Regions from separate parts of the Erwinia wuhanensis genome, predicted to be linked through region 1. Evidence: predicted binding sites of a transcription regulator. Region 1 holds the regulator's gene; each other region holds the start of a gene.
What was found. The regulator PurR, encoded in region 1, represses purine synthesis genes. The targets are predictions, from matches to a motif close to CANGCAAACGTTTGCNTG.
Positions count from the first base shown of each region.

Region 1 (10,181 bases):
ATCTGGATCTGCTGGCGGCGGGCAAAACAAAAAGCGAAACGGAACTGGCGGGTATTGCCTGGCGGCTTTACTGCTCGCTCTCACAGCTGCAGCAGGCTTCGACATTGACATAACACCGAATTTTTCATTTATACTGGGCCACGCTTACATGGAGTTTAACGAATGAGGGATCATGATGAAAAAAATTCTGGCTACCGTTCTTCTGCTCGCCTGTTCTCTGCCGGCTTATGCTCACGCGGCAAAAACCGTCACGGTTAAAGAGGCGAAAACGCTGCGCGATGATACTCGCGTGGTGCTGACAGGCAAAATCACCGGACATGCAGGCGACGACGATCTTTACTGGCTGCAGGACAGCACCGGGAAAATCCGCATCGACATTGATGATGACGAGTGGGAAGACAATCACGTAGCGATTGGCAAAACCGTGCGCGTGGTCGGCGACGTGGATAAAAATGGCGGGCATACCGAAATCGAAGTCGATCATATTAGCGTGGTGCGTTAAGCAATAAACCTGCCGCCGCGACGAGCGGCGGCGGTTTGGTTAGATCACCCCGCAGGCGAAACGGCCGCCTCCGCCGCCCAACGGCGCAGGATGATCGGCATGGTTATCGCCGCCGGCATGCACCATCAGCGCTTTGCCTTTAATATCCGACAGTTTTTTAATGCGCGGCGCCAGCACCGGATAGGTCGCCGTGCCGTCGGCGCTCACATAAAGGGCCGGTAAATCGCCCAGATGACCATCCTGCCACGGTCCCAGATGCTTGCCGGTTTTTTGCGGATCGAGATGGCCGCCCGCCGCGCCTGCGGCAACCGCTTTCCCGTCGGTGGTTTTTGGATCGCAGCTGCCGTTGGCGTGTACGTGAAAGCCGTGAATACCCGCAGGTAAATCTTTCAGCTGCGGCGTAAAGCTCAGGCCATAGGCCGTTTCTGCTATCGTTACCTGGCCAATACTGTCGCCCGCGCCTTCAGGGGTGGCAAGCCTGATATCGACTTTTTCGCTGGCGGCCTGGGCCAGGCCGCAAAAGGCCAGCGATACCATAAGCAGGTTTATACGTCTCATTACACTTCCTCACATTTTGCTGTGGAAGCTATAAGCCTGGCCGCTATTTGCAGAACTGCATAAGAATCTGTCTACTAAAACAAAGAAGGCTGTTCCGGTTCGTCCGGCTCGGCCGGTTTGCCGACACGATACAGTCGTTGCCAGCGCAGACGACAAAGCCGCAGCACCTCGCGTTTTTGCGCATCGCTGAACTTCATCCAGTTAAAGCGCTCCTCGCGGCTACGCAGGCAGCCACGGCAGTAGCCGCGATCGTCGCTCTGACAGATCCCCCGGCACGGGCTGGGAACGGGGAAAAACTCCAGTTGTTCGGCCAACGTCGCTCCTTATGCAGGGAAAATTCAAATGTAATATTAATGTTAGTCTTTTAACATCGTTTAGCCTCAGTTAATGTTTAATTGTGCTAACAAAGCTATGCTCATTCACCGCTTACTGCTGATGAACCTTTATGAAGCTGACTGCTTTACGCTGCAATGAAATCAGTTTTAACTTTTATGCTGCCTTGTTTTTTACGCTTATCCCGAATGCGCTGTTCTTTTTTCACGCGTGGGAGCGTATCCCTTACAGCGAGCTGAAGGATTATTTTTTCGCTGCCACCATGCCGCTGGTGCTGTTCTGCGGATTTCTGTTTATTTTTAGCGTGGCCGCCCTGCCGTGGATCAGAAAACCCCTGTTAATTTTTCTGGCTATCGTCAGCGCGGCGGCCAACTATTTTATTTACAGCTTTGGCACCGTTATCGACACCAATATGATCCAGAACGTGTTTGAAACGGATCTGCAGGAAGCGACCGCCCTGTTCAGCCTGCGCTATATCCTCTGGCTGCTTCTGCTGGGCCTGCTACCCGCGCTGCTTATCTGGCGGGTCAGGATTGTGACGCGGCGTCCATGGTGGATGAATATCGCTTTTCGCACCGGCACGGCCCTGGCGGCGCTGCTGGCGATCCTGCTGGTCGCCGCGCTGTTTTATAAAGATTACGCCTCGCTTATCCGTAACAATAAAGGCCTGGTGAAAATGATTACGCCGGTCAATATCGTCAGCGGCATTGGCCACTATATTGATAATCGCTGGTTTGACGGCGATCGCACGCTGATTAAAATCGGCCAGGATGCACGTAAAGGCCCGCAGATTTTAGCGCAGCAGAAAAAAACGCTGGTGGTGTTTGTGCTGGGCGAAACGGCGCGGGCGGAAAATTTTTCACTCGGCGGCTATGCGCGCAACACTAATCCGAAGCTGGCAAAAGATAACGTCATCTATTATCCCAACGCCACTTCGTGCGGGACGGAAACGGCCATTTCCGTACCCTGTATGTTTTCCAATATGCCGCGCGAGCATTACGATGCCAGCCTGGCGCGCCATCAGGAAGGGCTACTGGACGTAATGGCCCATGCGGGCGTCAGCGTGCTGTGGCGGGAAAACGACGGCGGCTGTAAGGGCGCCTGTGACCGCGTGCCGCATACCGACATGACGCGCTGGCAGCTGAAGAACTTTTGCCGTGACGATTACTGCCTTGACGACGTGCTGTTGTGGCGGCTGGATCGCTATCTGGACAGCATGAAAAACGACACGGTAGTTGTGCTGCATCAGATGGGCAGCCACGGCCCGGCTTACTACCGGCGCTATCCGGCCGACAAGAGGCCCTTTACTCCGACCTGCGACAGTAACCAGATCCAGGACTGTGACAGCCAGGCGCTGGTCAATACCTATGACAATACGCTCGTCTATACCGATTCAATGCTGGATGACACCATCGGCCTGCTGAAGACCTACAGCAGCCGCTACAACGTCGCGCTGATTTATCTTTCCGATCACGGTGAATCGCTGGGCGAACGCGGGATGTATCTGCACGGCGCGCCTTATCTGATTGCGCCCACTCAGCAGACGCATATTCCCTTTCTGCTGTGGCTTTCTGACGGCTACGCCAGCGCCTTTGGCATCAATAGTACCTGCCTGCGGCAGGCTTCCGGCGCGGCGGTGTCGCAGGACAACGTTTTCCATACGCTGCTGGGAATGATGAATATTGAAACCAAAGAGTACCAGCCCGCGCTGGATATGATCCGATCGTGCCGTACCGTTGCAGGTAGCGGCAATTTCTCTACTACGCTCAATAGTCACTGAAAATTTTGGCTTTGCCACCGCCGTATCGGCGGTTGGCAGCCGGTTTCCCAGGAGCGATAAATGCAGCTGAAAAAACTTTTTACCCCTTTAAAACTTGGCGCGATTGTGGTGCCCAACCGCATCTTTATGGCGCCGCTGACGCGCCTGCGCAGCATCGAACCGGGCGATATTCCTACGCCGCTGATGGGTGAATACTATCGCCAGCGCGCCAGCGCCGGACTGGTCATCACCGAAGCCACGCAGATCTCCTTCCAGGCAAAAGGCTACGCCGGCGCGCCAGGCCTGCATACCGCCGAGCAGATCGCCGCGTGGAAAGCGATTAATGCCGGTATCCATCAGGAAGGCGGCCACAGTTCGGTACAGCTTTGGCATACCGGACGCATCTCCCACAGCAGCCTGCAACCGGAAGGTAAAGCGCCCGTTTCGGCTTCCGCCATTAATGCCGAAACCCGCACCTCTCTGCGCGATGACCAGGGCCGGACGATCCGTGAAGCGACCTCCACGCCGCGCGAGCTGCGTCTGGATGAGATCGACGACGTGATCAACGATTTCCGTCAGGCCACGATCAACGCGCGCGAAGCGGATTTTGACCTGGTGGAGCTGCATTCCGCGCATGGTTACCTGATGCATCAGTTTATTTCGCCCGCGTCTAACCAGCGCACGGATGCCTACGGCGGCAGCGTGGAAAATCGCACGCGCTTTGCGCTGGAAGTGGTGGATGCGGCCATTGACGGCTGGCGCGCCGACCGGATCGGCATTCGTATTTCGCCGCTCGGGCCGTTTAACGGTCTGGATAACGGCGAAGATCAGGAAGCCGCCGCGCTTTACTACATCGGCGAGCTGGCGAAGCGCAATCTGGCCTATCTGCATATTTCAGAACCGGACTGGGCGGGCGGCAAGCCTTACAGCGATGCCTTCCGCGAGGCGATCCGCGCCGCTTATCCCGGCGTGATTGTGGGCGCAGGCGGCTACAGCGCTGAGAAAGCGGAAGCGCTGATTGAACAAGGCCTGATCGACGCCGTAGCCTTTGGCCGCGACTACATAGCCAATCCGGATCTGGTCGAGCGCCTGCGGCAGAACGCGCCGCTGAACGAGCAACGCCCGGAACTCTTTTACGGCGGCGGCGCAGAAGGCTACACGGACTATCCGTTCCTGTAAGCGCCTGCGGGTTTTATCGCCGTCCGACGTCTGACGGCGCGAGAAAGCACGCATTTCCTGGTTTCCGCCAGGCTATAGCTGCTATTCTCTCACGCGGGTAAAACGACCTGAAGGACGTTTTACCGCCGGGAATGCCTGCTGGTTCCCGTAACGGCAGGAATTCAGGCTATGCTTGTTATCGGATGATAACGTTTGTTCAAAGAGGATGTTATGCGCTTACTTCACACCATGCTGCGCGTTGGCGATCTGCAACGCTCCGTTGATTTCTATACTAAAGTTCTGGGCATGCGCCTGCTGCGCACCAGTGAAAACACCGAATATAAATACACGCTGGCTTTCGTAGGCTATACCGAAGAGAGCGAAGGCGCGGTGATTGAGCTGACCTATAACTGGGGCGTGGATAAATATGACCTGGGCGATGCCTACGGCCATATCGCGCTGGGCGTGGACGACGTGGCGGCTACCTGCGACCGTATCCGCAACGAAGGCGGCAACGTAACTCGTGAAGCCGGCCCGGTTAAAGGCGGCACCACCATTATCGCCTTTGTGGAAGATCCGGACGGCTATAAAATCGAACTGATCGAAAACAAACACGCGGGCCACGGCCTGGGCGCGTAACGCGTCGGGGTGCCTTCCCGGCACCCTTCTTTCCCCTTCCCCTGCTGCAACCCATGCCGAAATTTGCCATAATACGCGCTCAATTTTCGCCTGTGAGATCCTGATGTCCGAATCGAACGAACTTAACGCCCTCAGCAGCCGTTTTCGCGGTTTTTATCCGGTAGTGATCGATGTTGAAACCGCCGGTTTCGACGCCAAAACCAACGCCTTACTGGAAGTGGCCGCCGTCACGCTGAAAATGAACGACGATGGCTGGCTGGAGAAAGACGAAACGCTCCATTTTCACGTTGAGCCGTTCGAAGGGTCTGTTCTGCAACCCGAAGCGCTGGCCTTTAACGGCATCGATCCTGCCAATCCGCTGCGCGGCGCGGTCAGCGAGTACGAAGCGCTGCACGCCATCTTTAAAGCCGTGCGCAAAGGTATCAAAGATCAGGGCTGCAATCGTGCCGTCATGGTGGCTCATAACGCCACTTTCGATCTGAATTTTATGAATGCCGCGGCGGAAAGAGCCGGGCTGAAGCGTAATCCTTTCCACCCGTTTGTCACCTTTGATACCGCCGCGCTGAGCGGCCTGGTGCTGGGGCAAACGGTGCTGGCGAAAGCCTGTACGGCCGCCGGAATGCCTTTCGACAGTTCGCAGGCGCATTCCGCGCTGTATGATACCGTGCAGACGGCCGATCTGTTCTGTGAGCTGGTTAATCGCTGGAAACGTCTGGGCGGCTGGCCGCTGGCGGAAACGGCGAACCTCGACTAAAAAAAACAGGCCTGACGCATTGTCAGGCCTGTCCGATAGTCTCTTCGCTTAGCGCAACGTTTTATTCTGCCGCGTCGGAAGGATATTTCTGCGCCGTCTCTTTGATCAGCTGCTGCAGTTCGCCCGCCTGAAACATCTGAATAATGATGTCGCAGCCGCCGACCAGCTCGCCGTCTACCCACAGCTGTGGAAAAGTCGGCCAGTTGGCGTATTTAGGCAGCTCAGCACGAATTTCCGGATTCTGCAGGATATCGACATAGGCGAAACGCTCGCCGCAGGCGGACAGCGCCTGTACGGCCTGCGCGGAAAAGCCGCAGCTTGGCAGTTTTGGGGAACCTTTCATATACAGCAGAATCGGGTTTTCTGCGATCTGGCGCTCAATCTTCTCAATGGTGCTCATAAATGCCTTCCTCAATCGGCTACTTCGTGTCTGTATAGTGTAGCGAGTCTGCGAGCGTGATGAAAATGTCATTTTCAGTCGCCCACTGACGCTACGGTCGGAAAACAAAATGTTAAAATACCATTTTCGGTCCGGCGGCGCTGCGTTAACTGTAAATATCAGCGGCAAATTTGCGCAGATAAATGTTTGAACAGGCTAAATTTTACAGCTTTTACCGCTTTGCGACGATTGAAACAAAAAAGGCCTTACTTTTTAGTAAAGAGTTCGATTAGAATCGTCCTGACTGACTGCCCAGGCGCAGATCTCCTTATTTAGCCATGCTCTTGCCACTGGCGGGAGCACAAACTGTTAATGGTAAAGATGCGTTTACTCATCACGTTGCTGATGCTGGCCTTTGCCCAGCTGTTTATGTCTGTGGCGCACGCATCGCCACACGCTGCCGTTAAAGCGGACCACCACAAAGCAGACAGCGCCACGCCTGCTCGTGAAGACGATCGCCGCAAGCGCCGCCCGGTGAAAACCTCTACACGTAAAGTAAAAGAAGCCAGCCCAACCAAAAGCCGTTCGCCCCTTGCTAAAAAGTTTAAGCTGCGCAAAAAAACGCAGACCGTCGCCGCTGCGCTGCCGCCCAAGAAACGCTATGGTCGTCATCGCTTGCGCAACGAAGAGACGGAAGCCTTAACCAGCGGCTCGGCCTCGGCCCCGCTTAAGCTCAGCAAAGCGCATCGCGCCCGCTATCAGAAAGCCCGCGAAACGGCGATGAGCAAGCTGATGAACCAGCTGGGCAAGCCCTATCTCTGGGGCGGCACCTCGCCCAAGACCGGTTTCGACTGTAGCGGTCTGGTCTGGTATGCCTATAAAGATCTGGTGAAGTTTAAGATCCCTCGCACCGCTAACGAAATGTACCATCTGCGGGATGCGGCTTCGATCAAGCGCAACGAGCTGGAAAAAGGCGATCTGGTATTTTTCAGCATCAACGGCCGCGCCTCGGCGGATCACGTTGGCGTTTACCTGGGCAACGGCAAGTTTATCCAGTCGCCGCGTACCGGCAAGGATATCCAGGTGAGTATGCTCAGCGAAGATTACTGGGAGCAGCACTACGTCGGCGCTCGCCGCGTCATGACGCCGAAAACTATCCGCTAGCCCACTCAGTAGGCTGGAGGCCCGGATCGCGCAAACGATCCGGGCCGGTTTACTCTTATTTGCGCAAAATTTTCGCCTGTTGCCCTAAAACCCTCGTGTTCTGCGCCTGCTCTTGTTAGAATCCACGGTTTGTTGCGCAACAGGCATTTAGCCGACATGATGTTCTGCTCAAGTCTGTTTCGCCACCCTGAACTCCCTCCTGTTATAACCATTCCGCAACAAATTATGCGCAACTTATATCAGGATTATCATCATTCCAGGCAATCGTTTAACAAACCGCTTTTCAGTGACTTACTGAACAGCGCAGGAGTCTTTTTCCATGGCAACCATAAAAGATGTGGCCAAACGCGCCGGTGTCTCAACCACCACGGTGTCCCACGTCATTAATAAAACCCGCTTTGTCGCTGAAGACACGCGGGAAGCCGTCTGGGCAGCGATCAAAGCGCTGCACTATTCGCCCAGCGCCGTGGCCCGCAGCCTGAAGGTCAATAACACCAAAACCATTGGCCTGCTGGCGACCTCCAGCGAGGCGCCCTATTTCGCCGAAATTATTGAGGCGGTTGAACACAGCTGTTTTGCCAAAGGCTATACGCTGATTTTGGGCAACGCGCATAACGAACTGGAAAAGCAGCAGGCCTATCTGTCGATGATGGCGCAAAAACGCGTCGATGGCCTGCTGGTCATGTGCGCCGAGTACCCGGATGAGCTGATTAAGATGCTGGAAGATCACCGCAACATCCCGATGGTCGTCATGGACTGGGGCGAGTCGCGCGGCGATTTTACCGACACTATTCTCGATAACGCTTTTGAAGGCGGTTATCTGGCAGGCCGCTATCTGATCGATCGCGGCCACCGCGATATCGGCGTGATCCCGGGCCATATGGAGCGCAATACCGGCGGCGGTCGTCATGCCGGCTTCCTCAAGGCGCTGAACGAAGCGGGGATTACGCTGCGCGAAGAGTGGCTGGTTCAGGGCGATTTTGAGCCGGAATCGGGCTATCGCGCCATGCAGCAGCTGCTGGCGCAAAAACAGCGTCCTACCGCGGTATTCTGCGGCGGCGACGTGATGGCGATGGGCGCGATTTGCGCCGCAGACGAGATGGGCCTGCGCGTACCGCAGGATATTTCGGTGATCGGGTATGATAACGTGCGCAACTCGCGCTACTTTACCCCCGCGCTGACCACCGTCCACCAGCCGAAAGAGCGTCTGGGCGCAACGGCCTTCAATATGCTGCTCGATCGTATTACCAGCAAACGCGAAGAGCCGCAGACGATTGAAGTGCATCCGACGCTGATTGAACGTCGCTCCGTAGCGGACGGCCCTTTCCTCGACTACCGTCGCTAAGCGCACGGGCGGCCATCCGCCGCCCGTCTTTTACGCCTCCCGCAGCCATTCGCTGTTCAGCGTTTCCGTTTCGCCTAAATAATCCAGCAGCCAGCGCAGCGCTGGCGACGCCTGCTGTTCCGACCAGCTGACGCAGCAGGGGCTATCCGGAAAAGGCGGATCCAGCCTCAGTTCGCACAGCGAGCCGTTTTGCAGCAGCGGTTGCGCAAGATGCCCCGGCACCATGCCGACACACAGCCCGGCCAGCAGGCAATCAAACGCGCTCTCCCAGTCCGGCGCGACCAGCCGTCGCTGATTATCCAGCGTCCAGGTGGTTCTTTTCGGCAGCGCGCGCGAGGTATCTTCCAGCACCAGCGAAGGCCACTCCCGGATCGCCTCCTCGCTAACCTTCTCCCGGTGTTGCGCAAGCGGATGATCCGCCTTCACCACGCAGCGCCAGTTGAGCATTCCCATATTGCGAAAGGCGAAGCGTCCGCCGACCGGAATGGCCTGCGTCGCGCCTATCGCCACGTCAACCCGGCCGTCGGCCAGCGCATCCCATACGCCGTTGAATACCTCCGGTGAAAGATGCAGTTCCATATCGGGAAAATGTCGGTAAAAATCCACCACCAGCTGGCGCGTACGCGCGGTTTTAACAATGCGATCGACGGCAATATTCAGCTGGCCGCGCCAGCCGTTGGCGACCTGCTGACACTGGCGTCGCGTGGCAAGCATTTTTTTGATAACACTCCGCCCTTCCTGAATAAAGACCTCGCCCGCCGCCGTTAAGACCACGTCCCGGTGACGCCGCTCGAACAGCGGCACCGCCAGCCACTCTTCCAGCTGGCGCACGGTATAGCTGATGGCGGACGGAACGCGATGCAGCTCCGCCGCTGCGGCGGTAAAGCTGCCGGTTCGGGCGACCGCATCAATCACCTCAAGCGAGTGTTCTGACCACATATTCTTCCTGCAAAATTTTTGAACGCAAGACGCAAATATTACCGTTTCACAACCGCTATCGCACTCTTTTACACTGCCGTCCGCTATTCACCTGATAAAAAAGAGCAAAATCTCATGCCGTCGAAAGGATTTTTACTTTACCTCGCGCTGCTCAGCGTTGCGGGTTTTCTTGCCACCGATATGTATCTGCCCGCCTTTACGGCGATGCAGCAGGATTTGCAAACCGAAGCGGGCGTCATCAGCGCCAGCCTCAGCCTGTTCCTGGCCGGGTTTGCCAGCGCGCAGCTGTTCTGGGGGCCGCTTTCCGACCGCATTGGCCGCAAGCCGGTGCTGTTGATGGGGCTGGGGCTGTTTGCCGTCAGCTGCGGCGCAATGTGGTGGGCGGAATCCACCACCATGCTGCTGACGCTGCGCTTTTTACAGGCGGTAGGCATTTGCGCCGCCGCCGTCAGCTGGCAGGCGCTGGTGATCGATCGCTATTCCGGCGCGCAGGCCAACCGCGTGTTTGCCACTATTATGCCGCTGGTGGCGCTGTCGCCGGCGCTGGCCCCGCTGCTGGGTGCCTGGCTGCTGAACCACTTTGCCTGGCGGTCGATTTTCCTGGCGCTGCTGCTGCTGGCCCTGATCCTGCTGGTCGCCACGCTTTTTCTG
Region 1 covers NZ_JAUJUH010000001.1:765,901-776,081, forward strand. Annotated here, with positions in the region: gene QZH36_RS03455 (FUSC family protein) at 1-113, shown strand, start outside; gene QZH36_RS03460 (NirD/YgiW/YdeI family stress tolerance protein) at 173-502, shown strand; gene sodC (superoxide dismutase [Cu-Zn] SodC) at 542-1,060, opposite strand; gene QZH36_RS03470 (DUF1289 domain-containing protein) at 1,135-1,374, opposite strand; gene eptA (phosphoethanolamine transferase EptA) at 1,506-3,173, shown strand; gene QZH36_RS03480 (alkene reductase) at 3,234-4,331, shown strand; gene gloA (lactoylglutathione lyase) at 4,542-4,949, shown strand; gene rnt (ribonuclease T) at 5,053-5,703, shown strand; gene QZH36_RS03495 (Grx4 family monothiol glutaredoxin) at 5,765-6,103, opposite strand; gene QZH36_RS03500 (C40 family peptidase) at 6,464-7,246, shown strand; gene purR (HTH-type transcriptional repressor PurR) at 7,566-8,591, shown strand; gene punR (DNA-binding transcriptional activator PunR) at 8,622-9,530, opposite strand; gene punC (purine nucleoside transporter PunC) at 9,645-10,181, shown strand, end outside.

Region 2 (10,181 bases), 640 kb from region 1:
TGGTTATCGCCCGACGTCAGGACAGTAAATGGCAGGGCGAAGTACACGATTTACGCACGGCTACCGCCCTCTGAAAGAGAGAAATTATGTTACGCGTAATAGATACCGAAACCTGTGGCTTGCAGGGCGGCGTAGTGGAAGTCGCCTCCGTTGACGTTATCGACGGCAGGATCGTGAACCCTATGAGCGATCTGATTAGTCCGGATCGGCCCATCAGCCGTCAGGCTATGGCCATCCACCGCATCACTGAAACGATGGTGCTGGGCAAGCCCACCATTGAAGAAGCGATTGGCCGCTACCACGGCAGCCCTTACTACGTCGCTCACAATGCCAGCTTTGACCGTCGGATGCTGCCGGAAATGCCGGGCGAATGGATTTGTACTATGACGCTGGCGAGAGGCCTGTGGCCCGGAAAAAAATACGGCAACCAGGCGCTGCGTGAAGCTTTACAGCTGAACGTGACGCCGCCAGCGGATCTCCACGCTCACCGGGCACTGTACGACTGCTACGTTACGGCGGCTTTGCTGATCCGTATTATGGAATTTTCCGGCTGGGATGCGCCAGAAATGGTGCGCCGGATGCAGGTTCGCGGCTCCAGCGCCACTTTCCCGTTCGGCAAATATCGCGGTAGCCGTATTGATGATGTGGTGAAGCGCGATCCGGGATACCTGAAGTGGATGCTAAAAAATATCCCGGATCTGAAGCCCGATCTCAAAAGCGCGATGGAAAGGGCTCTGTCGGCGGATTAACGGGCGCTGGCGGCGCTTAGCGTCTCCTGCGCCAGGCCAATCAGGAAAGCGTATTCCAGCGCCACGCCCTCATAAGATTTAAAACGGCCTGATTTACCGCCGTGCCCCGCATCCATATCGGTACAAAGCAGCAGCAGATTATCGTCCGTTTTAAGCTCGCGCAGCTTCGCAACCCATTTGGCCGGTTCCCAATACTGAACCTGGGAATCATGCAGTCCGGTGGTCACCAACATATGCGGATAATGCTGCGCGGTGACGCAGTCATAAGGGCTGTACTGACGCATATAGCGATAGTAACGCTCGTCTGCCGGATTGCCCCACTCATCATATTCTCCCGTGGTCAGCGGGATAGATTCGTCCAGCATCGTGGTGACCACATCCACAAACGGCACCTGCGCCACCACGCCGTGAAAGCGCGTCGGCGCCATATTGATAACTGCGCCCATCAGCAGGCCGCCAGCGCTGCCGCCCATGGCATAGAGCTTTTCCGGGTTACCATAGCCTTTTTCCACCAGCGTATTGGTCACGTCGATAAAATCATGGAAGGTATTGAGCTTGTTCAGCAATTTGCCATCTTCGTACCACTGCTGGCCCAGCTCGCCGCCGCCGCGAATGTGCGCCAGCGCGAAGACGAAGCCGCGATCCAACAGGCTCAGGCGGCTGGAGCTGAAGTCCGCATCCATACAGCTGCCGTAAGAGCCATAGCCGTAAACCAGCATCGGGCTTTTACCAGGTCGATAGTGCTGTCGATGATAGACCAGCGAAACGGGCACTTCCACGCCGTCACGGGCCTTGATCCAGTGATGTTCGCTGCGGTAGTCGTTGGCGTCAAAACCCTTAACTTCCGTCTGCTTGAGGATTTTCCGCTCGCCGCTGTCCATATCCAGCTCGAACAGCGTATCCGGCGTGGTCATTGAGGAGTAGCCATAGCGCAGCTTGCTGGTATTCGCCGTGGGATTGACGGAAAGCCAGGTGACATAGGCCGGATCGTCAAAAGCGATACCGTAATCTTCTCCGCTCTGCCAGTTAATCTGCCGCAGGCTGGTCAGGCCGCGCTGACGCTCTTCCACCACCAGCCAGTCGCGAAACAGCGCAAAATCCTCCAGCATAACGTGATCGCGCGGCGCAATCAGCGTTTGCCATTTTTCCTCTTTCACATGATCGGTGAGATACAGGCCGAAATTTTTGCCTTCGCGGTTGGATCGCACGTAAAAATGGTGATCGTAATGATCCAGGCTGTATTCGTGATCCTTACGGCGAGGGCAGAATATTTGCGGCTGTGCATCGGCAAATTCGGCGTCCAGCAGCCGGATTTCGCTGGTAGTGGTGCTATTGAGCACAATCAGAATAAAGTGCTCGGACATCGTTTTATGCAGGCTGACGTAAAAAGTCTCATCCTGCTCTTCATAGACCAGTTCGTCATCCCGCTGTGGGGTGCCCAGCCGGTGACGCCATACCTGCCAGGGCAGCAGCGTCTGTTTATCCTTCAGCACATAGTAAAAAGTGCGGCTGTCGCTGGCCCAGACGAAGCTGGAAGAGACGTGATCCAACACCTCCGGATACCAGTTGCCGGTTTTAAGGTTGCGGAAGCGGATGCCGTACTGACGGCGTGACAGAAAATCCTCCGCCAACGCCATCACTTCATTGTTTGGGCTGATGCCGAGGCCGCCCAGCGTATAAAATTCGCTGTGGGCGGCGCGCTGGTTGCCGTCAACGAGCACCTCCCACTCTTCCGGCGTGGCGGTTTCTTCCGGCTGGCGGGTGTAGACGGCATATTCGTTGCCCTCATCATAGCGTCGCTGGTAGCGATAGCCGTTTTTGACGTAGGGAACGGAACTGTCGCGCTGCGGCACGCGATCGACCATCTCTTTCAGTAATTTTTCCTGCAGCGCCTGCTGCGTCTGCATTACGGCCTGCCCGTAGTCGTTTTCCGCATGCAGGTAGTCCAGCACGGCCGTATCTTCACGCTTGTCGTCACGCAGCCAATAGTAATTGTCTATGCGCGTCTCGCCGTGCGCGCTCATCTCGTAAGGTATTTTTTTAGCGACTGGTGGTTTTATCATTTGCTGCCCCGCTGAATCAGTTATACAGAGTAAGGGTGGCAGCTACGGCGGTGATTGCCAAGCGCAGCGCGTTGACAAGAGTTGATAAACAACGTTAAAAAAGCTTTCCGGGCCGGGTAAGGCGCCCGGAAAGAGTCAGGCGACCAGCTTTTGCTTCTCCTGCTGGATATCTTTCGCCATGCTCTCGCGGACGTCCTGCGGAATTTTCAGCTCGTCGCCCAGCGCCTGCAGATAGCTGCGCTCCATAAAGTGATCGACATCAATGACCAGATTACTGAGGAAGTAGAGTTCCAGCGCTTCCTCTTCGTTTTTCACATCCTGCGCCAGCATTTTAGGATCCAGCGGCATATCGATAGCGCGCTGCAACAGCTGCTCGCCTTCCGCGCCCAGCCCCGCCTGATGAATATGCTCATTGATGGCCTTACGTTCTTCGCCGTCAATATGCCCGTCGCTTTTTGCCGCAAACACCAGCGCCTGCACCAGCCGCTCCGCGCGTCTGCCCACTGCGGTGGCCTGCTGCCCAAACTGCGGCTCTTCACGATGCGTTTCGCTGACGCGCTGCTTGTACTTGTTCCAGAGCAGCGCGCCCGCCGCCGCGCTGCCGCCAATAATCAGCGCGTTTTTACCGTATTTGCTCAGCAGGTTACGGGAAGATTTATTGGCGATCAGCAGCCCGGCCAGGCCGCCTAAAGCGCCCGGCGCCAGCATTTTACTCAGGCCCTCGCCGCCGCCCTTGCCTTTCCCTAACACGGTTTGAATTTGTTGCAGCCAGTTAGTCATATGCTCTCCTTATTGTAAAAAAACCAGCATAGAGCGGCTAACGTCAGGAAGCGTCAAGTCAGGCAAAGCCTGGAAAACCTTTAGCGCGCTGATGAGGCTGGCGAATCGGCACAGGTCGCTATACTTGTCAGCAGGCGAGAGTCAAAAGGTCGGACCGTTTACCGGCTCTCTGTCCATTTTTTTGCTATTGAGCTTTAAGGGGAACAGGATGCGTTTTCAACATAATCCACTTTTTATTAATACGGTTTTACTGAGCGGCACAACGGAAGAGAAAATTATCGCCGCCGCTCAGGCTGGCTTCAGCCAGCTGGAATTGTGGCGGCAGGATGTGGACTCGGCTGAAGGTACGCCTCAGGCTGTAGCCAGCCTGCTTGAGGAACAGCGGCTTGCCCTGACGGATTACCAGGTGCTGCTGGATTTTGACGGCGCACCGGACGATCAGCGCGAGGAAAAACGCCGCGACGCGCTGAAAATGATGGAGACAGCGGCGGCGCTGGGCGCCACCACCCTGCTGACGCCAGCCTCTACACAAAAAGAGTGTATCGCCGGGCGTGAAGAAGAGGATATTCGCTGGCTGGCGCAGGAAGCGGGAAAGCGTGGGCTGCGGGTCGCCTTTGAGGCGATGGCATGGAGCACCCATATCAATACTACGGCCGCCGCCTGGCAGCTGGTACAGCGTATTAACGAGCCTAATCTGGGCCTGGTCGTGGATGCCTTCCATATTTTTGTACGCAACCGAACCGTGGCCGACTTAAACGGCATCCCGATGGACAAAATTTTCCTGGTACAGCTTTCCGATTTAGCCACGCTGCCTTCCGGCAGCGAACTGGTGGAAACGGCAAGGCACCATCGGCTGTTGCCGGGCCAGGGCAACTTCCCGCTCTATACGCTGCTGGACTATCTGGAAGCGGAAGGCTACAGCGGGCCGGTTGGGCTGGAAGTCTTTAATGATGAGATTAAACAGCGCTCGCCTTCCGATGCGGCGAAAGAAGCCATGCACGCGCTGAAACGCTGCTGTGCGCAGGCGACAATCGCCTGAACCTGAAAAGCTGTGGTCTGTAAACGCTAAACAGAAAGATAAAAAGCCTGTCCGAGGACAGGCTGCTACTGATAACGCCCTCTTATCAGGGCATCTGGTAGCGACAGGGCTGGTAAACAAGCCACAACGTCACACACTACAGACGAGACCGCCTCACGCTGCTTTAATGCGCCCCGCTTTGGGCTTCTTCTCTTCCGCATCGGCATCGGCATCGGCATCGGCATCGGCATCCTCAGCGGTTAACGCGGCGACTGACGCAACGGGACGGGAGGACTCCGCTTCCGGCATTTTGCTGGTACGCAGGATATGCTGCACGGCATCTTTGTTTTCCGACAGGAACATCCCCAACGCCTCGCGCTGATTTTCATCCATATCCAATGGCGCAGCGCTCAGCCAGTCGCAGAACACTTCGGCCATATCCAGCATTTTGTCATAAGCGTCGGCTTCTTTCTTACTGGCGAAAGTCATCTTTTCCTCACCTTTTCTGACGACAACATATTTGATTTCAACAGCCATAGTGCCCACCTCGTTTAACTGTATTTTTATACAGTATATCAGGCCGGGAATTTTTCTCAAGCCCGGAAATCGGATGAAGACGCAATCGTTTTCGTTTATACTGCGCCCGCATTTTTTCCTCTAATCAGGTAGAGATTTATGACAACTCTTGGTACTGCGCTGCGTCCTGCGGCAACGCGTGTAATGCTGCTTGGCTCTGGCGAGCTGGGTAAAGAAGTGGCGCTGGAATGTCAGCGTCTGGGCGTTGAAGTCATTGCGGTGGATCGCTATGCCGATGCACCGGCGATGCATGTCGCCCATCGCAGTCACGTAATCAATATGCTGGATGGCGAGGCGCTGAAAGCGCTGGTGGCGCAGGAGCGTCCGGACTATATCGTGCCGGAAATCGAAGCCATCGCTACCGATATGCTGATTGAGCTGGAAAAACAGGGGCAGCGCGTGGTGCCGACGGCTCGCGCCGCTCGTCTGACCATGAACCGCGAAGGTATCCGCCGCCTGGCTGCAGAAGAGCTGGCGCTGCCGACCTCTTCTTATCGCTTTGCCGACAACGTGGCGGACTTTAATCAGGCCGCGCAGGAAATTGGCTTTCCCTGCATCGTGAAGCCGGTCATGAGCTCTTCCGGCAAGGGGCAAAGTTTTATCCGCGAGGCCGCAGGGCTTGCTGCCGCATGGGAATATGCCCAACAGGGCGGACGCGCCGGTGCAGGCCGGGTGATAGTGGAAGGCGTAGTGAAGTTCGATTTTGAGATCACGCTGCTGACCGTCAGCGCTGCCGATGGGATCCACTTCTGTGCGCCGATTGGCCACCGCCAGGAAGATGGCGACTACCGCGAATCCTGGCAGCCGCAGCAGATGAGCGAGCTGGCTTTACAGCGCGCGCAGCAGATTGCCGAGAAAGTGGTTATCGCACTGGGCGGGCACGGGCTGTTTGGCGTGGAGCTGTTCGTTTGCGGGGATGAAGTGGTGTTTAGCGAGGTTTCCCCTCGCCCGCACGACACCGGCATGGTAACGCTGATTTCTCAGGATCTTTCGGAATTTGCGCTGCATGTCCGCGCTTTTCTTGGCCTGCCCGTTGGCGGCATCCGCCAGTATGGCCCGGCGGCCTCGGCGGTGATCCTGCCGGAACTGAGCAGCGATAACGTGCAGTTCGCCAATCTGGATACGGTACTTGGCGCGGGCTTGCAGCTTCGTCTGTTCGGCAAGCCGGAAGTTCAGGGCAAACGTCGCATGGGCGTTGCGCTGGCAACCGGTGACGATATTGATGAGGCCGTGCAGCGTGCTGTCGCCTGCGCCGCTGGCGTAAAAGTCAGCGGTTGACGCCGTGCGCGCTACTGCATAATTAGCGTAAAATCTGCGGCTGATGCTGCCCCGCTTCTGCGCTGCTGGCGTAAAAGTCAGCGGTTGACGCTGTGCGCGCTTCTGCATCGTTAGCGTAAAATCAGCGGCTGATGCGCTCCCGCCTCTGTAAAGCTGGCGGCCGGCGCTGTACCCGCCTCAGCAAAAAGGATGGCCGCCAGCCATCCTTTTTTAGTTTTACGCTCTGAACGGCATTAGCGCGCGCCTGCTACCGCCTCTTTAGCCAGCTGCGTAATGCGATCGTAATCCCCTGCTTCCAGCGCATCCGCCGGCACCAGCCACGAACCGCCGATGCACAGCACGCTTTTCAGCGCCAGATAGTCCCGGTAGTTGGCCGGAGAGATGCCGCCGGTCGGACAGAAGCGAACCTGTGGGAAAGGTCCGCTGATGGCCTGGAGCGCTTTCACGCCGCCGTTGGCTTCCGCCGGGAAAAATTTAAACTCGCGCAGGCCGTGATCCATGCCGGCCATCAGCTCAGATACGGTACTGATCCCCGGAATTAGCGGGATTGGCCCTTCCACGGCAGCCTGTAGCAGCGGCTCGGTGATGCCGGGACTGATAACAAATTTCGCGCCCGCCTGGGTCACTTCCCGCAGCTGCTGCACGTTCAGCACCGTGCCCGCGCCGACGATGGCTTCAGGCACTTCTGCGATCATCGCTTTTATCGCATCCATTGCGCAGGCCGTTCTCAAGGTTACCTCAAGCACTTTCACCCCGCCCGCGACCAGCGCTTTCGCCATCGGCACCGCATGTTCCAGCTTGTTGACTACGATGACCGGTACGACCGGCCCGGTGGTAAGAATTTTTTCAGCGCTTGTTTCCCAGTTACTCATCGTCCTGCTTCTCCTGTCAGGCCTGCCTGCTTCAATAAGGCGGGCAAAAACGACGCGCGCGGCGTCCGAAAAGTGATCGTCTGCTACCATACAGGATTATGAGCGGGTGCGTCCATGCGCCAAAGATATTTTTGAAACTGCGGTTCAATTTTTTACAGGCCGACGCCAGGCGTAAAAAAACCCGCCGAAGCGGGTTAGTCGAGCGTTTTATTCGAACTCGTTCCAGGAACGGCCGTCGCGGGTAATCATCGCGACTGAGGCAACCGGCCCCCAGGTCCCGGCCTGATACGGTTTAGGCGCTTCGTTATCGGCCGCCCAGGCTTCCATGATGGAATCGACCCACTTCCAGGCCTCTTCCACCTCGTCGCGACGTACAAACAGCGCCTGGATGCCGCGCATCGTCTCCAGCAGCAGACGCTCGTAGGCGTCGGCCAGGTGCGACTGGTTAAAGGTTTCCGAGAAGCTTAGATCCAGTTTGGTGGTTTGCAGATTGTGCTTGTGATCCAGCCCCGGTACTTTATTCAGGATCTGGATATCCACCCCTTCATCCGGCTGCAGACGAATGGTCAGCTTGTTCTGCGGCAGTTCCTGCCAGGAATCTTTAAACAGATTCAGCGCCGGGTTTTTAAAATAAACCACGACTTCCGAACACTTGGTCGGCAGACGCTTGCCGGTACGCAGGTAGAACGGCACGCCAGCCCAGCGCCAGTCGTCGATATCGACACGAATAGAGACGAAGGTTTCGGTATTGCTGGATTTGTTGGCGTCTTCTTCCTCAAGATAGCCAGGGACTTTTTTGCCCTGCACAAAGCCGGAGGTGTACTGTCCGCGCACGGTTTTATCGCGCACGTTAGTGTGGTCGATACGGCGCAGCGAGCGCAGCACTTTGACTTTTTCATCGCGGATACGGTCAGCGGTCAGATCGGCCGGCGGCGACATCGCAATCATGGTCAGAACCTGTAACAGGTGGTTCTGGATCATATCGCGCATCTGGCCCGCTTTATCGAAGTAACCCCAGCGTCCTTCGATACCCACCTCTTCCGCCACGGTAATCTGCACGTGATCGATGGTGCGGTTATCCCAGTTAGAGGCAAACAGCGAGTTGGCGAAGCGCAGCGCCAGCAGGTTCAGTACCGTCTCTTTTCCCAAATAATGGTCGATACGGAAAACCTGGTTCTCTTCGAAGTATTCGCCCACCTGATCGTTGATCTCGCGCGAGGTTTCCAGCGAGGTGCCCAGCGGCTTCTCCATCACGACGCGTGCAGGCTGCGCGTTCAGTTTAGCGGTGCCCAGACCTTTACAGATAGCGCCGAACGTTCCCGGCGGCATAGCAAAGTAGTTGATGGTGACGCGCTTTTTCTGGTCAAGCATTTTGCCCAGTTTGGTAAAGTGGGCCGCGTCATTAACGTCCAGATTACAGAAGTCGAGTCGGCTGCTCAGCTTATCCCAAAGCGCCTCGTCGATGGTTTCCTTCATAAAGGTTTCCAGCGCTTCACGAACGACTTTGGTATAAGCCGCTTTATCCCATTCCGCGCGGCCCACGCCAATAATGCGTGACTCTTCATGGATTTGTCCGGCTTTTTCCAGCTGGTACAGGGAAGGCAACAGTTTCCGGCGTGCAAGGTCGCCTTTGGCACCAAAAATCACCAGATCGCATGCCTGGGCTGTTTGTGTAACCGCCATTCTATTCTCCTCGTTGCAGGATAAACCCGACCGGCGGATCCCAGCGCGGTCAGGCTTTTAATTTTCTTTCAATACAATGTACTGCTTTTGCCGGGTCGGCGTAAACCTGGCGACGCCCCGCCAGCACAGAGTAGCCAGTCTCAAAGCTTTTTGCCGCCCAATACACAGGCAGTTTGTGCTTAAAATTTCCGCTCGCTTACTAAGCGTTCCGACCAGAAGCACACGGAATATAACGAGGATAATGCGTTAAAATCAGCGAAAAGCAGCTCAACGACAGTTAACTAACGCTTTTTACCGCAGCAAAAAATCATCGATTTCGCCTTTAAAAGAAATCGACGAAACAGATAGTAAAAAAGCACTGTCACTGTTTAAAGTTACAACAGAAGTTGCGCCAGTCTTTTCATAATCCGCCATGCAGCAGTATCCAGAATGTCGCGAAGAGAGCTAAACCTTCCCCCTTGCAGAACGCGAGCATCAGCGATGGCAAAATATCAGCTCGCCTCTTTTGGCACCTGAGGGAAATATTTTTTATAGCCAAACTTTAGTCGACCAACAAAAAGCAGGACTATGGTCAGTACAAACGAGAGCGCAAAGGCCAGTAGAATGATGTTCTGCAGCGTGGTCTTTTCAGAGAGCAGGCTTACGGCGAGGCCGCCTACTGGAATAGAAAGCAAATTCAACATGCCGACCACGCCGATTACCCTGGACAAAATTGCAGCAGGAATAATCGTGCTACGCATAATTCTGATATAAACGCTGAAGCCTCCGTCAAAGGCGCTCAGAAGCGCATAAAGCGCCACGTAAGCATAATAATTACCTGCCAGTCCAAGAAACAGGCCGCTCGCTAATATGATTAACAGTGAAAGTTGCCCAATCAGCGTCACGCTGAAGCGAAGCGTCAACCGAGGAATAAGGTAAAAAAGCAGCACTGACGCTAAAGCCGCAACGCTTTGCATCAGGCCTAACGCTCCCGACTCCAGCTTAAAATGCTTAAGGATAACGGCCGGAGAGATAGCTAAAACCACGCCATAAATGATATTGACAATCCATGTCATAGTGCACAGATAAATAATTTTCTTGTCTTCGAAAAGATAAACAAAGGCTTCGCGATTAGAGCGCAGGATATCTTTGACCTTAGTCACTCCTGCGGATTCAGGCGAGG
Region 2 covers NZ_JAUJUH010000001.1:122,059-132,239, reverse strand. Annotated here, with positions in the region: gene QZH36_RS00580 (carbon-nitrogen hydrolase family protein) at 1-74, shown strand, start outside; gene exoX (exodeoxyribonuclease X) at 87-749, shown strand; gene QZH36_RS00570 (prolyl oligopeptidase family serine peptidase) at 746-2,809, opposite strand; gene QZH36_RS00565 (tellurite resistance TerB family protein) at 2,948-3,592, opposite strand; gene QZH36_RS00560 (sugar phosphate isomerase/epimerase family protein) at 3,801-4,631, shown strand; gene QZH36_RS00555 (YebG family protein) at 4,785-5,147, opposite strand; gene purT (formate-dependent phosphoribosylglycinamide formyltransferase) at 5,286-6,464, shown strand; gene QZH36_RS00545 (bifunctional 4-hydroxy-2-oxoglutarate aldolase/2-dehydro-3-deoxy-phosphogluconate aldolase) at 6,698-7,336, opposite strand; gene zwf (glucose-6-phosphate dehydrogenase) at 7,544-9,019, opposite strand; gene QZH36_RS00535 (MFS transporter) at 9,511-10,181, opposite strand, start outside.
Region 2: purT (formate-dependent phosphoribosylglycinamide formyltransferase) is a predicted target of PurR. The motif match lies at 5,226-5,243, and genes of this name have one in related genera.

Region 3 (10,181 bases), on a different contig from region 1:
GCGGCTGGTGTTTGGCGCGCGGGATGAGAAAACCGGCGCGGCGGGGTCGTTGCTGGATATCTTAGGCCATGCGGGCATGAATCATCAGGTCAGCGTGGAGCAGGGCGTGCTGGCGGCAGAGTGCGCGGCTATGCTAAGCGATTTCTTCCGCCATCGTCGGGCGGAGAAAAAGGCGCTGCGCGACAGGCTGCGCGCGGAGCTGCTAAAAGGAGAATAAACAAGGGCGCTGGATAACAGCGCCCTTTTACAGAAAAGAGCAGAGAACGTGGCCTGGCTTAAAGACGCATAAAATGTCGCCCGTGCCGCGCTCAGGGTGTTTTTACTTCCCCGCCGTTCGCCGCGCCCACATTCAGTTCATCGCCACCTGCGGCTCCACGGCCGGATAGCCTTTACCCAGCTGCGCTTCCATTGCCGCCTGCTGCGCCAGCTTCCTTTCCTGATCCTGTAAATAGCCCACCAGGCTCAGCTGGTAAATGCGGATGTTCTCCACATAGTTGTAGGCTTCCTGGCCGCGCGCGTAGCCGTAGGTGGTCTGGCTGTAATAGCGTTTCTGGCTCAGCATCGGCAGCCGCTGCTTGACGTCGGCCCAGCTGTCCGGATTGCCTTTTTGCTTTTCGGTCAGCCTGCGCGCGTCCAGCATATGCGCGTAGCCCATGTTATACGCCGCCAGCGCGAACCAGATGCGCTCATCTTCCGGGATGGTCGGCGGCACCTTCTCCATCATTTTCACCAGATACGCGCTGCCGCCGCGAATGCTCTGTTCCGGATCGGTTCTGTCGCTGACGTTGACGCTGTCCGCCGTATTGCGGGTCAGCATCATCATACCGCGCACGCCGGTAGGCGAGGTGGCCTGCGGGTTCCAGTGCGACTCCTGCCAGGAAATAGCCGCCAGCAGCCGCCAGTCGATCTCGCTGGCGTATTTTTGAAACAGCGGGCGGATAGCAGGCAACATACTGTCGATGGCGCGCAGAAAAGTGCGGGTATCGACATAGTCGAAGGTGCCGACGTGGCCCAGATACTTCTCATCCAGCCGCGCCATCGCGCCTTCTTCCGCCATCTGGTTAAAGTAGTCCAGCATCGCCGCATACAGGCTGTCATCTTCGTCGCGCGCCATATACCAGGTCACCGGCTCTTCATCCGTGATATCGAAAGCCACCGCCAGCTGCGGATGGATCCGCTGTAGCAGCGCGATCGACACCGAATCGCCCACCGTATAGTCGAGCTTGCCGTCCGCCACCGCTTCCAGCAGGGCATTCGGGCTCTGATCGGTAGAGATGGCCCAGTCCAGATCGGGATACTGATTTTGCCGGATATCGCGCAGCGTCGAAGCGAACGCGGAATCGGACGCAACCGTCAGGCGACCCTTCAGCGCGCCCAGATTCGGCGGACGCGGCTTGCCCATCCGGTAAACCAGCTGCTGGGAAACGGAATAGTAGGTCGGGCCGGTGCGAAAGCGCGACAGGCGATCGCTGTTGTAGATTAGCCCCGCCGCCAGCACGTCCGCTTTATCCTCTTCCAGGTCGTCAAACAGCTCGCTGAGGTTTTGACGCACCGTGATTTGCAGCTTTACGCCCAGATAATCGGCAAAGCGTTTCGCCAACTCGTAATCCATACCGGCCGGTGCTTTATTCACTGTGTAGTAAGTCAGGGGCGAATTGAGCGTGCTGACGCGCAATACTCCCCGTGCTTTTATCTGTTCCGTTCGGTCCAGCCCGCTGCTGTGCCACGGGATCGACGGCCACAGCGCAAGCGCGAGCAGTACCGTCACCAGCCCGATGAACAGATAATTAATTTTCAGGCGTTTCAAATGGTTATCTCTCGATTTCTCTCAGGATTCTGTCTGTAACGGCAGTATTTGTGGTCTTTAATGGTCCCTGAGCGTGGGGCATTTTGCGCAACTCCCTGCGGCGGCGCAACCAGATTTGTGCAGAATTGTGCGCTTTTCAGGCAATTCCCTGTGCCGATTAATTCTGCGCAAACGGTTTCGTAACAGGTGGGGATTCTTTATAATGGCGCCCGTTTTCCCCTGTTGCGCCCAAAGAAGCGTCGCCTGGCGCTCTGACGAGAGATCTTTAATGATGGAAATTCTGCGTGGTTCGCCCGCTCTGTCGGCATTTCGTATTAACAAACTGCTGGCCCGCTTTCAGGACGCTCACCTGCCGGTGAGTGACATTTACGCCGAGTACGTCCATTTCGCCGATGTCAGCGCGCCGCTTGACGAGGCTGAAAAAGCCCGTTTACAGCGCCTGCTGAAATATGGTCCTTCTCTCGCCGAACATACCCCCGAAGGTCGCCTGCTGCTGGTGACGCCTCGTCCGGGAACGATTTCCCCGTGGTCTTCCAAGGCGACCGATATCGCCCACAACTGCGATCTGCCGCAGGTGAAGCGCCTGGAGCGCGGGCTGGCTTTCTATATTAAAGCGCCGCAGCTGACCGAAGCGCAGTGGACGCAGCTGGGCGCGCTGCTGCATGACCGCATGATGGAAGTGGTGCTTGGCGATCTGTCTCAGGCCGCGCAGCTGTTCGCGCATCATCAACCGGCTCCGCTCACCAGCGTGGACGTGCTGGGCGAAGGCCGTACGGCGCTGGAGCTGGCCAACCGCAGGCTGGGCCTGGCGCTGGCGGAAGACGAAATCGACTATCTGCAGCAGGCTTTTGAAAAACTCGGGCGCAACCCGAACGACATTGAGCTGTATATGTTCGCCCAGGCGAACTCAGAGCACTGTCGTCATAAAATCTTTAACGCCGACTGGATCATCGACGGCGAACAGCAGCCAAAATCGCTGTTCAAAATGATCAAAAACACCTTTGAGAAAACGCCGGATCACGTGCTGTCCGCCTATAAAGATAACGCGGCGGTGATGGAAGGCTCGCAGGTTGGCCGCTTCTATGCCGATGCGGAAAGCCGCTACGATTTCCATCAGGAAGAGGCGCATATCCTGATGAAGGTGGAAACCCACAACCACCCGACGGCGATTTCGCCGTGGCCCGGTGCGGCAACCGGTTCCGGCGGTGAAATCCGCGATGAAGGCGCAACCGGACGCGGCGCGAAGCCCAAAGCGGGCCTGGTGGGTTTCTCCGTCTCCAACCTGCGCATTCCCGGTTTTGAACAGCCGTGGGAAGAGGATTTCGGCAAGCCTGACCGCATCGTTACCGCGCTGGATATCATGACTGAAGGCCCGTTGGGCGGCGCGGCGTTTAACAACGAGTTCGGCCGTCCGGCGCTGACCGGCTACTTCCGTACCTATGAAGAAGAAGTTAACAGCCACAACGGTGTCGAGCTGCGCGGCTACCATAAGCCGATTATGCTGGCCGGCGGCATCGGTAATATTCGCGCCGATCACGTGCAGAAAGGCGAAATCACGGTGGGCGCGAAGCTGATCGTGCTGGGCGGCCCGGCGATGAATATCGGCCTGGGCGGCGGTGCAGCCTCTTCCATGGCTTCCGGCCAGTCGGATGCGGATCTCGACTTTGCCTCGGTACAGCGCGACAACCCGGAGATGGAGCGCCGCTGTCAGGAAGTGATCGACCGCTGCTGGCAGCTGGGCGAAGAGAACCCGATCCTGTTTATCCACGACGTGGGCGCGGGCGGTCTGTCTAACGCCATGCCGGAGCTGGTCAGCGACGGCGAACGCGGCGGCCGCTTCAACCTGCGCGATATCCTCAGCGATGAGCCGGGCATGAGCCCGCTGGAAGTCTGGTGTAACGAGTCGCAGGAGCGTTACGTGCTGGCCGTGTCGCCGGACAAACTGGCGCAGTTCGCTGCGCTTTGCCAGCGTGAGCGCGCGCCTTACGCCGTTATCGGCGAAGCCACGGAAGAGATGCACCTGTCGCTGAGCGACAGCCATTTCGATAACAAGCCGATCGATATGCCGCTGGACGTGCTGCTGGGCAAAACGCCGAAGATGACCCGTGAAGCCGTCACGCTGAAAGCCAAAGGCGAGCCGCTGGCGCGGGAAGGCATTACCGTTGCCGATGCCGTTAAACGCGTGCTGCATTTACCGAGCGTGGCGGAAAAAACCTTCCTGATCACCATCGGCGACCGTACCGTTACCGGCATGGTTGCGCGCGATCAGATGGTGGGGCCGTGGCAGATCCCGGTCGCCAACTGCGCCGTGACCACCGCCAGCCTCGACAGCTATTACGGCGAGGCGATGGCGCTGGGCGAGCGCGCGCCGGTAGCCCTGCTGGATTTTGCCGCTTCCGGCCGCCTGGCGGTAGGCGAGGCGCTTACCAATATCGCCGCCACGCAGATTGGTTCGTTAAAGCGCATCAAGCTTTCCGCTAACTGGATGGCGGCGGCAGGCCATCCAGGCGAAGACGCCGGGCTTTATGAAGCCGTTAAAGCGGTAGGCGAGGAGCTTTGTCCGGCGCTGGGCATCACTATCCCGGTCGGCAAAGACTCCATGTCGATGAAAACCCGCTGGCAGCAGGGCACCGAGCAGCGCGAAATGACGTCGCCGCTTTCGCTGGTGATCACCGCTTTTGCCCGCGTGGAAGACGTGCGCCGCACCGTGACGCCGCAGCTGCAAACCGCCAACCATGACAATGCGCTGCTGCTGATCGACCTTGGCCAGGGCGTGAATGCGCTGGGCGCGACGGCGCTGTCGCAGGTGTATCGTCAGCTGGGCGACAAGCCTGCCGACGTGCGCGATGCGCAGCGGCTGGCGGGCTTCTTCACGGCCATGCAGACGCTGGTGGCGGAAGAGAAGCTGCTGGCCTATCACGACCGCTCCGACGGCGGCCTGCTGGTGACGCTGGCGGAAATGGCCTTTACCGGCCACTGCGGCGTTGAGGCGGATATCGCCGCGCTGGGCAGCGATGCGCTGGCCGCGCTGTTTAACGAAGAGCTGGGCGCCGTCATTCAGATTGCGGCGGCCGATCGTGAATACGTAGAGCAGGTTTTTGCCGCTCAGGGACTGGCGGACTGCGTGCACATGCTGGGCCGCGCGCTGCCTGGCGATCGTTTTGTGATCACCTCCGGCAATTCGGCAGTCTACAGCGAAAGCCGCAGCACTCTGCGTACCTGGTGGGCAGAAACCACCTGGCAGATGCAGCGCCTGCGCGACAATCCGGCGTGCGCCGATCAGGAACATGAAGCGAAGAAAAACGATCTCGATCCGGGCCTGAACGTGAAGCTGACCTTCCGGCCGGAAGAAGACATCGCGGCGCCTTATATCGCAACGGGCGCGCGGCCAAAAGTGGCCGTATTGCGCGAGCAGGGCGTTAACTCCCACGTCGAGATGGCGGCGGCTTTCCATCGCGCCGGGTTTGATGCGGTCGACGTGCATATGAGCGATCTGCTGGCTGGCCGTCGCGATCTGGCGGATTTTCAGACGCTGGTGGCCTGCGGCGGTTTCTCCTACGGCGACGTGCTGGGCGCGGGCGAAGGCTGGGCCAAATCCATCCTGTTCAACAATCGCGTGCGCGACGAGTTTGAAACCTTCTTCCATCGTCCACAAACGCTGGCGCTGGGCGTCTGCAACGGCTGTCAGATGATGTCCAACCTGCGCGAGCTGATCCCCGGCAGCGAAGCCTGGCCGCGCTTTGTGCGTAACCAGTCAGAGCGCTTCGAGGCCCGTTTCAGCCTGGTGGAAGTGGCGGCCAGCCCGTCGCTGCTGCTGGTCGGCATGGCGGGATCGCAGATGCCGATTGCCGTTTCGCACGGCGAAGGCTTTGTGGAAGTGCGCGACGAGGCCCATCTGGCCACGCTGGAGCATAAAGGCCTGGTGGCGCTGCGCTTTGTCGACAACTTCGGCAAGGTGACCGAGCAGTATCCGGCTAACCCGAACGGCTCGCCGAACGGGATCACGGCGGTGACCAACGAAAGCGGCCGCGTCACCATTATGATGCCGCACCCGGAACGCGTTTTCCGCACGGTCAGCAACTCCTGGCATCCGGCAGAGTGGGGCGAAGACAGCCCATGGATGCGGATTTTCCGCAACGCGCGTAAGCAGCTTGGTTAAGTTTAGCCTCAACCTTAAAGGCAGCTTCGGCTGCCTTTTTTTATGTTTTCTGAGCCGATGGTGAACAACCGTTGCAAAATAGCGACAGGCCGTCAATCGGGTGTCTCTTAATGGCGACATTTAACTTATTGATTATGCTGTGTTCCTGAGGTTAATCCTAATCCTGTTCCCGAACGGCGACACTTTCTGCCAGCCGGGCGAACTCTTCTGACGCCATTGCGCCGTGCTGTTTTTAAAAAGCTATTTAAAATAAAGCGTTATAATTTAATTCCAAACATGGCATGGAATTTGCTATACTAGGCCCAGCGGCTCATTCACCTGGTTATGACAGCCCTGCGCAAGCGGTCAAGCGCTTCATAACGTTCCGAATGACGCACAATACGGTGCCTGCCGTCCAGCGAGACCGATACAGCTCCGGCTCTATCACACTCAGGGCGCAACGTTGAGTTAGGCACCACCTATTCAGGCATGTCGGGATCCCGGCATCGCATCGCATGACGGCAGGCTCCCTGAGCCTGCCGTTTTTCGTTTTACGCTAAGGCTTTCCTCTCGCAGCACACTCCGTTAGCATCGGGCTGACTAAAAACAGGAGAGCTTCCCGTGAAAAAATGGCGTCTGTTTCCCCGATCGCTGCGCCAGCTGGTGCTGATGGCCTTTCTGCTGGTGCTGCTGCCGCTGCTGGTGCTCGCCTGGCAGGCGTGGGAAAGCCTCTCCGCGCTGAGCAATCAGGCGGCCGATATCAATCGCAATACGCTGACCGATGTGCGCCGCAGCGAGGCGATGGCGCGCACCGCGCTTGAACTGGAACGAAGCTACCGCCAGTACTGCGTGCTGGACGATCCGATGCTGGCGAACCTTTATCAGACTCAACGAACCAAATATGCCCGCATGCTGGAAGAGCAGGCGGCGGCGGTGCCCGACGATCGGCTAACGCAGTCGTTGCAGCAGCTGCTGTCCGGACTGGCGAAAATAGCGTGCGACAACAGCAGTCCTGTTAAGACGGCTTCCGACAATCTGGAACGTTTTTCCGCCGTCAACGGCCGGCTGGTGCAGTCCACGCGTGATGCAGTATTTTCACGTGGGCTACAGCTGCAGCGCGAAATAGCCGAACGCGGCCAGTATTTCGGCTGGCAGGCGCTGATCCTGTTTCTGCTCAGTTTAGGGCTGGTGGTGCTGTTTACCCGCATGATCATCGGGCCGGTCAAGGCGGTCGAGCGCATGATCAACCGGCTGGGTGAAGGGCGTTCGGCCGGGCACAATCTCGCGCTGAAAGGCCCGCGCGAGCTGCGTTCTCTCGGCCAGCGGATCTTATGGCTTAGCGAGCGCCTGGCCTGGCTTGAATCGCAACGACATGAGTTCCTGCGCCATATCTCTCACGAGCTGAAAACGCCGCTGGCCAGCATGCGTGAAGGGACGGCGCTGCTGGCGGATGAAGTCGCCGGCCCGCTGACCACCGATCAGCGCGAGGTGGTCGCCATCCTCGACGAAAGCAGCCGCCATCTGCAACGGCTGATTGAGCAGCTGCTGGACTATAACCGCAAGCTTTCAGAGGCGCAGGTGGTGCTGAAGCCGGTGGAGCTGCAACCGCTGATCGAGCGCATCGTCAGCAGCCACAACCTCACGGCACGCAAGCGCCTGATCCAGACCGATATTGCCCTGACCGCCACCGCCTGCCGGGCGGATGAAGCCCTGCTGACAAGGGCGATCGATAATCTCTACTCGAATGCGATACACTACGGCGATGAATCCGGTACCATCTGGATCCGCAGCTGGCCGCAGGGCCGCAAGGTCATCATCGAGGTCGCCAACAGCGGCACGCCGATACCGGATGCGGAGCGGGCGATGATTTTTGAGCCTTTCTTTCAGGGAAGCCAGCAGCGCAAAGGCGCGGTAAAAGGCAGCGGTCTGGGCCTGAGCATCGCCAAAGACTGCGTGCATCGCCTGCTGGGCGATCTACAGCTGACCGCCAGTAAAGAGGCCGACGTCTGCTTTCGCATCGAACTTAACTCCATTGGCGAGAACAAATAATGCGATTACCTTTCTTTTTTCCGGCTGCGGGATCGGTTATGCAGCTGGGCAAATACACGGCAGCCGCGCTGCTGGCTGGCCTGCTGGCCGCCTGCGCGAGCGACGCGCCCGGCGCTAAAATCGTGGGTCATAGCGCGCCCGTAGAACCGGAAGCAAAGATAGTGGACTACCGGCTGGTGGACTGCGCCCGGATCTGGGACGTGGAAGAGAGCAAAACCAGCAATCCGCTTTACTGGCTGCGGGCGACAGACTGCGCGGCGCGGCTTTCTGCCGCTGACGCGCGCGCTCAGGCACGCCAGCAGGGCGGCGACAGCTGGCAGGGCGCTTTCAAAGAGGCGGTGCTGATGGCCAACGGTAACGTCACGCCCGTCGAGCGGCGTCAGTATATGCTCCAGCTGGACGCCTTCAGCCGCGACTATCCCGCCGCCGTGCGCCCGCTGCTTCAGCTGTGGCGTGATAACCAAATGGCGCAGCTGCAGCTCTCCGAGGAGCGCACCCGCTACCATCATTTGCAGCAGACCAGCGATGCCCAGCTGGACGCGCTGCGCCAGCAGCAGGCGACGCTGAACAGCGAGCTTAAAGTCACCCGACGCAAGCTGGACACGCTAACGGATATTGAACGTCAGCTCTCCACGCGCCGTTCGCCCGACGGCAGCGACGGCCACAGCGAGAAAAACGACGCGGAAAAAGGAGCGCAGCGATGATAAAAAAATCGGCAAACCTGCTGCTGGTGGATGACGATCCCGGCCTGTTAAAGCTGTTAGGGATGCGCCTGGGCAGCGAAGGGTTTAGCGTATCCACCGCCGAAAGCGGGCCGGAGGCGCTGCGCACGCTGCAAAACGAGCGCATTGATTTGGTCATCAGCGACCTGCGCATGGATGAAATGAACGGTCTGGCGCTGTTTGCCGAGGTGCAGAAAAGCCATCCCGGCATGCCGGTGATTATTCTTACCGCTCACGGCTCGATCCCCGAAGCCGTTTCCGCCACGCAGCAGGGCGTATTCAGCTTTTTAACCAAGCCGGTGGATCGCGACGCGCTCTATAGCGCCATCGATCAGGCTCTGGCACATCGCGCGCCGGCCAGCGACGACGCCTGGCGGGAAAGCATTGTTACCCGCAGCCCGGTGATGCTGCGGCTGCTGGACCAGGCCAGGATGGTGGCGCAGTCCGACGTCAGCGTGCTGATCAACGGCCAGAGCGGAACCGGAAAAGAGATCCTGGCGCAGGCGATTCATGCCGCCAGCCCGAGAGCCGGCAAGGCTTTTATCGCGATTAACTGCGGCGCGCTGCCGGAGCAGCTGCTGGAGTCCGAGCTGTTCGGCCACGCAAAAGGTGCTTTTACCGGCGCGGTGAGCCAGCGCGAAGGGCTGTTTCAGGCCGCAGAAGGCGGCACGCTGTTTTTAGATGAAATCGGCGATATGCCGCAGGCGCTCCAGGTCAAGCTGCTGCGCGTGCTGCAGGAGCGCAAGGTGCGGCCGCTGGGCAGCAATCGCGATCTGGATATTAACGTACGTATTATTTCCGCCACGCATCGCGATCTGCCGAAGGCCATGGAGAAAAAAGAGTTCCGCGAGGATCTCTATTATCGTCTGAACGTGGTGACGCTGCGCCTGCCGGCGCTGCACGAGCGCGCGGAAGATATTCCGCTGCTGGCGAACCATTTGCTGAAGCAGTCCGCCGAAAGGCATAAGCCCTTTGTCCGCAGCTTTTCTACCGATGCGATGAAGCGCCTGATCGCCGCAAGCTGGCCGGGCAACGTGCGCCAGTTGGTTAACGTCATCGAGCAGTGCGTGGCGTTAAGCTCCGCGCCGGTAATAGGCGAAGCGCTGGTGGAGCAGGCGCTGGCGGGCGAAAACACGGCGCTGCCAACTTTTGTCGAGGCCAGAAACCAGTTCGAGCTGAACTACCTGCGCAAGCTGCTGCAAATGACCAAAGGCAACGTGACGCACGCGGCGCGCCTGGCCGGACGCAACCGCACGGAATTCTACAAGCTGCTGTCGCGCCATGAGCTGGATGCCTCTGATTTTAAAGAATAGTTTTTTTGTGCCGCATCGCGGTGCAGATATGATAGTTTATCTGCCCGGCAAAAGTGACAGACCGCGCGGCGGATCCTGTCTGCTGCACATATACTGAATACGCTTACCCTCCGGCTGGCGAGGGAACAACAAGGGTCTGCCATGAAAAAGAT
Region 3 covers NZ_JAUJUH010000008.1:160,023-170,203, reverse strand. Annotated here, with positions in the region: gene tadA (tRNA adenosine(34) deaminase TadA) at 1-217, shown strand, start outside; gene mltF (membrane-bound lytic murein transglycosylase MltF) at 350-1,807, opposite strand; gene purL (phosphoribosylformylglycinamidine synthase) at 2,076-5,966, shown strand; gene QZH36_RS18305 (sensor histidine kinase) at 6,567-7,994, shown strand; gene qseG (two-component system QseEF-associated lipoprotein QseG) at 8,033-8,698, shown strand; gene glrR (two-component system response regulator GlrR) at 8,695-10,029, shown strand; gene glnB (nitrogen regulatory protein P-II) at 10,171-10,181, shown strand, end outside.
Region 3: purL (phosphoribosylformylglycinamidine synthase) is a predicted target of PurR. The motif match lies at 1,972-1,989, and genes of this name have one in related genera.